DNA from 2 places in the Paenibacillus sp. 1A_MP2 genome. Region 1 is predicted to be linked to the other one. Evidence: riboswitches for the same ligand, from Rfam matches in the RefSeq annotation. Region 1 holds a riboswitch; the other holds the start of a gene.
What was found. A riboswitch is a leader RNA that binds a small molecule or an ion and turns the genes downstream of it on or off. The one in region 1 is predicted to bind glycine.
Positions count from the first base shown of each region.

Region 2: linked by a shared signal. The riboswitch ahead of gcvT (glycine cleavage system aminomethyltransferase GcvT) and the one ahead of sdaAB (L-serine ammonia-lyase, iron-sulfur-dependent subunit beta) in region 1 are both predicted to bind glycine.

Region 1 covers NZ_JBQQCS010000001.1:6,755,180-6,759,568, forward strand. Annotated here, with positions in the region: gene ACTWJ7_RS33160 (YhgE/Pip domain-containing protein) at 1-537, opposite strand, end outside; gene sdaAA (L-serine ammonia-lyase, iron-sulfur-dependent, subunit alpha) at 794-1,744, opposite strand; gene sdaAB (L-serine ammonia-lyase, iron-sulfur-dependent subunit beta) at 1,734-2,423, opposite strand; glycine riboswitch at 2,536-2,677, opposite strand; glycine riboswitch at 2,682-2,805, opposite strand; gene ACTWJ7_RS33175 (MFS transporter) at 3,144-4,389, opposite strand, start outside.
Region 2 covers NZ_JBQQCS010000001.1:2,045,188-2,049,576, reverse strand. Annotated here, with positions in the region: gene ACTWJ7_RS10135 (PTS mannitol transporter subunit IICB) at 1-1,223, opposite strand, end outside; partial or broken gene gcvH (glycine cleavage system protein GcvH) at 1,799-2,187, opposite strand; glycine riboswitch at 2,534-2,657, shown strand; glycine riboswitch at 2,661-2,761, shown strand; partial or broken gene gcvT (glycine cleavage system aminomethyltransferase GcvT) at 2,959-4,094, shown strand; partial or broken gene gcvPA (aminomethyl-transferring glycine dehydrogenase subunit GcvPA) at 4,091-4,389, shown strand, end outside.

The DNA of each region.
Region 1 (4,389 bases):
CTCCACCCGGGAAGATAACCCCAGCGCCAGCGCATTTGCCTGATCGGAAGCCATACCCGATTGATCCAGCACTCCACGAATGCCATTTTGCTGTACTTCACGGTTCAACGTCGCTGTAACTTGTGCGGATACGTTCTGCATCACACTTTTCACGGTAGCTACGTTGGATTCATTCATCACATACTTCACCTTCACCGGTTGCGATAAATCTCCCGCCTGCTGCATGAAACCCGATGGAATCTCAATAATCATGTATACATCCCTGTCGGTTAACAGCTGTCTGGCTTCTTCCATCGATGCGGATGGTTTGATCACAAAGCCAAGTCCCGCTGCAAGAGACTTCGCTACAGGCTCAGCCGCGGCCCCATCTTCATTCACAATGGTCACCGCAAGCTGAGTCATCCGTGCATTAACCTGATCATACCCACTAAGCCAAATGGTATTAAAAAAAACCTGGAATAATACGGCCGTAATCAACCCGACAATCGTAGCTCCATTTTTCATAAACAGAAGACTCGTTTGAAAAACACGTTTCATCTTATTCATCTCCTTAGGTTGTATTACGTTATTTAGCTTTTCTATATATCATATTGATATATGTCAGTTAATAATATATCTAATCGATATATAAACGTCAATACCTATTTATTTTTTTCTTTGTTGGAACAGCAAAAAAGCCGATACGCCTCTTCATCAGGAAGAATTCGTATCGGCTTTCATATCAAGATGGGAGCAGCATCGACGTTTATGATCCAGACTCCGAGTTAATTCAGTTCATGTTCGTTCATGGTTGTCATGCCTTAGGTTCAGGTTTGTTTTCAGCAGGGGACTCAGACTCTGCTTCAACTTCAGGCTCTGCACGCTTCGCCTTCGGTTTGGCGAGCTTCTCCATCATTTTCCGTCCCGTTGGTGTTTGAGCCAGCCCACCTTGGGCCGTTTCACGGTGCCTGCTTGGCATGGCACTGCCTACTTCCAGCATGACATCAATGACTTCGTCAGACGGAATGGCACTTCGTACCCCGGCCAGCGCCATGTCGGCCGCAGCCAACGCGGTTACGGCACCCAGTCCGTTACGGATGATGCACGGAATTTCCACGAGGCCTGCGACGGGATCGCAGATAAGGCCCAATGTGTTTTTTAACGCAAGACCTACTGCATGAACCACTTGCTCCGGCGTCCCTCCACGCAGCTCCACCATCGCTCCAGCGGCCATGCCGATGGCAGAACCCACTTCAGCCTGACAGCCGCCCTCGGCACCGGAAATAAATGAATTGTTGGCAATGACATAACCGATCGCTCCCGCACAGAACAGACCGTTCACCAGATGCTCGTCACTCCAGCCAAAACGCTCCTGGGAGCTGATAAATACACCTGGAATGATACCACAGGAACCGGCTGTCGGTGTCGCTACGATTCGGCCCATGGATGCGTTCACTTCCGATACACAAAGGGCATACGCCATGGCTAGTGCAGATGCATCTCCAGAGCAAGTCTCGCCTTTACGAATGTACTCGGCCATTTTTTTGCCGTCTCCGCCAGTCAAGCCGCTGCGTGATGTCGTATCTTCTGTCAGCCCTTTGTGAACAGCTTCCTTCATCACCTGATAGTAATCCGACATCTGCCGCACAACATCCGCTTTCGGGATATTCGTCTCCTGAACCTGCTCTTCGATCATCAGCTCGGCAATGGTTTTGGACTCTGCTGTACAGATGGTATTCAGTTCATGTAGATGTTTAAACCGCATCCGGTTCGACCCCTCTCTTCAAATCAATCACGCGAATGTCCAGCATATGATCCAGCGACCGCAGACGGTTTAACATCTCAGGATTCGGCACACCATCCATCTCCATCGCCGTCAGTGCTTCACCATCCCGCGCTTTCCGATCCACTTGCATGTACCCGATGTTCACACCTGACGAACTGATTGTGGAGGTTACGGAGGCGAGCACCCCTGCTTTGTCCGAATGGCGCAGCACAAGTGTCGGAAACTCTCCGCTGATCTGTACACGAAAATCATTCAATGCATGTACCGATACACTACCACCACCAATGGAAGCACCGATTAGTGAACATTCGCGGTCTCCGTGCCATAACTCAATTTTGACCGTATTAGGATGAGGAGCAGGCAGACCACTTGTAAAAAACTCTACCTCCATACCCGCTTCCTCTGCATATTGCTCTGCATCCGGAATCCGTGGATCATCCGTCACATAATCAAGCAGGCCACCGATCAATGCGAGATCCGTACCATGCCCCTGATACGTATCGGCGAAGGAGCCGTACAGCGTTAATCGGGCACGTTCAGGCGTGCACCCCAACCACTGACGGGCAATTCGACCCAATCTTGCTGCTCCAGCCGTATGTGAACTTGATGGACCTGTCATGGACGGACCAATAATTGAAAAAACGTCTTTAAAACGCATCGCAAACCCTCCATTTATAATCGTCATTTTCATCCAGACCTACACCCATAATGTTCCTTTATTACTGAATGATGACATAAGAAAAGGACAGAAGAAGGCCTTAAGGCCCTCTCTCTGTCCTCGATACCTGAGAGTTTCATGATAAGAAGCGCGGCGGATTGATGCATGCCCTGTATTCACAGGTAATGTCCCCTGCACACCGTGCTGCTTGACCATATACCCCTTGGGTGGCGCATATCGCGCACTCTCCAGAGTTGCGTCCAACGATGGTACATTTACCTGAGAGATTAACCACTGCGCCGGGTGCGTAGCAGCTTGCTCCTTCGGTGCCCGACAGCTGCCTTTTTACTCGGCATGCCCAGGACTCTCCCGCTCGCTATCATTCGCTTGTATGGAACCATTCTGATCGTGTACCAGAACGATAATTGAAGTTTTTATTACTTTCTCATTAAGATTAATCGACCGGAAGATCAGTGTCAACAAACTTAACGATTTCTTTGTGAATATTTACTTTTTTCCATTTTATAAACAGGATGAACCAACGATTTGTAAACTTTTATCACATGAATGTGTTAATGCGTTTCATTTAGAAAGCGTATACATTTGTTTGTTTTCTATGAGCAATATCTGTGGTTAGTACTATCTATGTTAAGATCCACAGAACGGTTCGGGTATTCAGGCAACCATTATTCTGTACTAGAATTGCCGGATTTCTGCCTGTCACCCCACCATCGAGTTGGGCTTCGCCGGTTCATCATAAAACCTGCTTCGGGAAGGAAACATGCTCGTCACCCACAATCCCAACGCTGCCAGCACCATCACTCCAGATACAACCGTATATACCATACGAAGCGACAACTGCTCTGCCACCACGCCTGCAACCAAAATGGAAACCACCTGCAGCACGCTTAACCCCAATCCAAGTATACTGCTCACTCGGCCCATCAGACCGACAGGGATATTATTTTGATAAAAGGTAACCAGGCCCGTATTCGCCAGTGCCGAGCACAGACCGAGCAGAATAAAAGCAAACGCCGCCAGTTCAAACGAGAACGAACGGGCGAACAGGAAATAACCCAGTGCGACCAGAAGCACACCGCCACCCATCATGTGACGGATCGGCACATGTTTGGCGAACAGCCAAACCAGCATGGAGCCTGCCAAATAACCAATCCCGGTGATACTCATCAAAGCTCCGTACTGCGATTCAGGCAGGTTCATCACCTGACGGATAAACACCACTTCCTGGGCATCGAGCGACATGCCGACCACCAGAATGATCTGAAACAGGGCATATATACCGACCACGTAGCTCGACTTCCGGCTAAAGCTCAGTACAGCCCTCCAATCCTGGGCAATCAACCGAGGTGTCAGCCTGTTTCCCGTCCCTTGATTCTGTTCTCCAATGCCCAATTTGGGAAGAAACAATAGAATCACAGCAGAAGCAGCAAAGGAAACCGCATTGGCATAAATGGCTGCAGCCGGAGATAAATAAATCAGCATCACTCCCGCGACTGCCGGGCCGGTAATAAATGCACCTGAGCTGATTAAGGCTTGCAAAGAGTTGAAGCGCTTGCGCCGTTCAGCAGGTACCAGCCGGGTAATGTACACCTGAGAGGAAGGGACAAATATGGAGGAAGACATACTGATCAGAAACATCACTGTATACATCATCCATAGGCTGGAAATCAGGGGGAGCATCGCCACCAACAATGCCCGCAGCATATCGGCACCAATCATCAGCTGCCGCTGATCATAACGATCAATCAGACTGCCTGACCATAACTTCGTGCACACCGAAGCAATTGGCGAGATAATCCATAACCCTGCGACTGCCGCTGGGGACTGTGTCATATTCAGCACCATCAGGTTAATCGCCACAATATATATGAAGTCACCTAGATTGGATATGCCCACTCCGCCAAGTAGCAATCCGGCATGCTTCCAGCCACCAGACGGAATCTTC
Region 2 (4,389 bases), 4.7 Mb from region 1:
ATTCCTGCATCACAGGAGAAGACAATTTTGTTTATGTCCGTTTTTACTGCCGCAGAAGCAATATCAGCCGCACGGTCAGCTTCCCGATTGTCTTTATCAACGGTGAGGTTACCCGTTTTGCCCTGATTTTTCATGTCTTTCATACGACTGGATGCAGTATCCAGATCTTCGTCATCCTTCTGTTTACCTGTTTTGAGCAGCACAGATGCCACAAGGAAGGAGATGATCGCAGCTACGGCTACCCCTGCAAACATGCCAAGATATCCACCCTTAGGTGTTAACAAAGAGTAAGCAATGATACTACCCGGTGACGGTGCTGAAACCAAACCAGCTCCTGTCAGCATAAAAGTCAATGTACCCGCTACACCACCAGCCATCGCAGCCAGAATCAGTATCGGTCTCATCAGAATGTAAGGGAAATAAATCTCGTGAATCCCGCCAAAGAAATGGATAATTACAGCACCTGGAGCGGAAGATTTAGCTGATCCCCGACCAAAGAAGCAGTAGGCCAGCAAAATGCCAAGTCCAGGTCCCGGATTGGATTCAAGCATGAATAATACGGATTGTCCCAGTTCTCTTGCCTGATCCGTACCAATCGGTGTCAGAATCCCATGGTTGATGGCATTGTTCAGGAATAATACTTTTCCTGGCTCAATGATCAAGTTGACCAGCGGGAGAAGACCAGCATTCATCAAGGTTTCTACCCCAGCCGATAACACCTTGCTAATCGCTTCAACGAAAGGCCCGATACCTTTAAGCGCTAGAAGGGCCAAAATCCCACCAATAATACCAGCGGAGAAGTTGTTAACGAGCATCTCAAACCCGGATTTAATTTTGCCATCGACAGCCTTGTCAAATTTCTTAATGACCCAGGCTCCCAACGGTCCCGCAATCATGGCACCAAGAAACATGGGGATGTCACTGCCGACAATAACCCCGATGGTCATAATCGCACCGACTACACCACCACGTTGGCCGTGTACCATCGTACCGCCTGTGTAACCGATAAGTAACGGCAGCAAATATTTGATCATTGGATCAACCAACAATGCAAAATCTGCGTTAGGGAACCATCCTTTTGGAATGAACAATGCCGTAATTAAACCCCAGGCGATAAATGCACCCATGTTCGGCATAACCATACCACTCAGGAAACGTCCAAACTTCTGAACGCCGACCCGTATTCCTCCGCTTTTTCCGGACTTTGCGTCCACTGAACTCATACTAAAAACCTCCTCAACATATTAAACCTTAATTCCACTGAATTTTGACACGATGATCCAGACGAACGAAGGTACAAATCTGTAATAAATCTTAATTTCACAACCATATCGTAAATGAAAACGGTATCTTCTACAACGAAATGAAAACCTACTTCCGTCATGAACGTTGATGACAAGATTTAAATTTGAAGGATTGTCCCATTTTGAACCTTGTATAAGGAATGGAACCTGTTATTCCCTTTCCTGTATCATACCCACGAATTACCCCATTTTAATGACAAATAAAATTGTAAATTTATTCAATTTTAATGAGCAGTTTCTATCTCATTCAGGATTGATGATGAAACACGTTAGGGTGTTATTCATTTCATTCAAATAATCTGAAATACTCTAATAACAACGGCAAAAAGCGCAATTGCTCAGCCCGTTACAGGTGAGACAATTGCGCCTAAGTATTCTCCGGATTAGCAGGATTACCATCCGGATCTATAATCAATCGATTCATTCTTTTTAAGTTAAACGGCATTTGGCCTGAGGCTGAAATTCAGTCTCCAGCGGAAAATGCAACCCTAGTTTTATTCCGTATGTTTACGATACGCATCCGCATTCATCAATGTGGACAGTGCTGCTGTCAAATCGCCCTCAACACGGATTTCGATCATCCAGCCTTCTTCATATGGAGAGTTATTAACTAGCTCCGGGGAATCCTGCAATGCCTCATTTACAGCAACAATTGTTCCACTTACAGGAGAAAACAAATCCGAAACGGTTTTGACGGATTCAATTGTTCCAATGCTGTCTTCCGCCTTTACATCCGATTCAAGGTCAGGCAATTCTACAAACACAATGTCACCCAGCTGATGCTGCGCGAATTCGGTAATGCCAATACGTACGGTATCCTCCCTACGGTCTGCACCCATTCGTGCTCTTCACTGTACAGGAAATCACTTTTTAATTCGCTCATCGATATCCGCCTCGCTTTTCATTAATGAGTGCATGCGCTTCTTTGACCTTAACCTTTTTCCCAAAACATAGCGTATGATATTTTAGATTCAAATGTCAAGATACCTTACAATTTATTTGACTTTCTTCCTTATATGCCTGTAACTCCATTGGGCTCTCTCTACATATAATGGTGAATATTAGAAAAGTAAGCGTGCTCTTTAAAAATATACGAACATTACAGAATCATATTGAAATATCATTCGGATTTTTTGTTGATTTCTATGATATCGTTCTTGACATCAATAGTCGATTCAGGCTTTAATGAGAGTAGTAAATATGTTTGTTGGTCTATGCATTACCCGCGGATGAATGTAAAGGGAGAGATTACCCTTGACACCCGAATCAGGGTGTACATGCGGTAACGCCGAAGGAGTAAACCACCGACAAGCGGGAGGTGAATCTCTCAGGCAAAAGGACTTTTACGGGACGCAACTCTGGAGAGCATCTATTCGCCCTGTGTGGGCGTTAGGATCACCCAAGGGGAAACCTGCTGCATCATGCGGCGGGGTAACTCTCAGGTACCAAGGACAGAGCCTAAGAATACAGCGTGCTTCTGGCATGCCGGTTCTTTGGCCTGTCCTTTTCCTTTTCCCAAAAAAACGAAAACAGGTTATAGAGCGGCGCTGCCTATAGCGTCCTTACCTTACTTTTATAATTAAATGTTGATGCCAGATTCATTGATCCACGGTTAGACACTCGGCCGGTTGACGGCCCATGACGAGGTGATTGGATGTCCGATTTGCTTAGAACCCCACTCTTTCCACTCTATCAGCAGTATGAAGGCGTACGATGCATTGATTTTGGTGGCTGGGAGCTCCCGGTACAATTCAGCGGAATTCAGAAAGAGCATGAAGCGGTACGAGAACGTGCCGGATTATTTGATGTATCCCACATGGGTGAATTCACCGTACAAGGTGAACACGCGGAAGCTTTTTTACAGCACATGACGACCAATGATGTAACAACACTCGTTCCCGGTCAGGCTCAATACACGTTAATGTGTTATCCGGATGGCGGCGTGGTCGATGATCTGTTGATCTATAAACTGAAAGACCAGCATTATTTGCTGGTGGTTAATGCCTCCAACATCGACAAGGACTGGTCATGGCTGCAGCAGCACATGTCGCCAGGCGTAACGATGACTAATGATTCCGAACAAACGGCGCTGCTTGCCCTGCAAGGCCCACTTGCTGTGGATATTCTCGCAAAGGTGACAGACACTGATGTGTCTTCGATTGAGCCTTTCCGTTTTGTACCGAATGCAAAGGTATGTGGCGTTACTTTACTGTTATCCCGCACCGGATATACGGGTGAAGACGGATTTGAGCTCTATGTTCCTGCCGAACAGGCCGCTGTGGTCTGGAACGGATTGATGCAGGCGGGAGAAGGTTACGGACTCGTTCCGACCGGACTGGGTGCCCGGGATACGCTGCGCTTTGAAGCCAAGCTTCCCCTGTATGGACAGGAGCTGTCTGCAACCATCTCGCCGCTGGAGGCTGGCGTTGGCATGTTTGTGAAGCTGAATGCCGGGCCGTTTATCGGACATGAAGCCTTGTTGCAGCAAAAAAATGATGGGCCTGCCCGCAAGCTGGTCGGCATCGAAGTGCTGGAGCGTGGTATTCCCGCCCCCATTATCCGATATACGCCGAAGGCGTACAGATTGGTGAAGTAACCACAGGCACCCAATCCCCTACGCTAAAACGCAATCTGGGGCTGGCCTTGATTGACAGCAAATATGCTGCACTGGGTACCCCGCTGGAGATTGAGATTCGTGACAAGAAACTGAAAGCCGAGGTCGTGAAGACCCCTTTTCATAAACGGACACGTGCGCCAAAGACACCTACTCAAGGAGCTGATCAAGCATGAGCAAGCACCGCTATATTCCCATGACCGAGCAGGATCAGAGTGCCATGCTGGCAACCATCGGTGTGGAAACAATTGAGGATCTGTTCCATGACATTCCACAGGAGATTCGCTATCAGGGTGAACTGCCTGTTTCCTCCAAACTGGATGAATATGCACTCACACGTCATATGTCAAAGCAAGCGGGAGCCAATGCCAACTTCGAGACACACGCCAGTTTCCTGGGTGCAGGCATTTATGATCACCACGTTCCTTCCGTCATTAATCATGTCATCTCCCGTTCCGAGTTTTATACTGC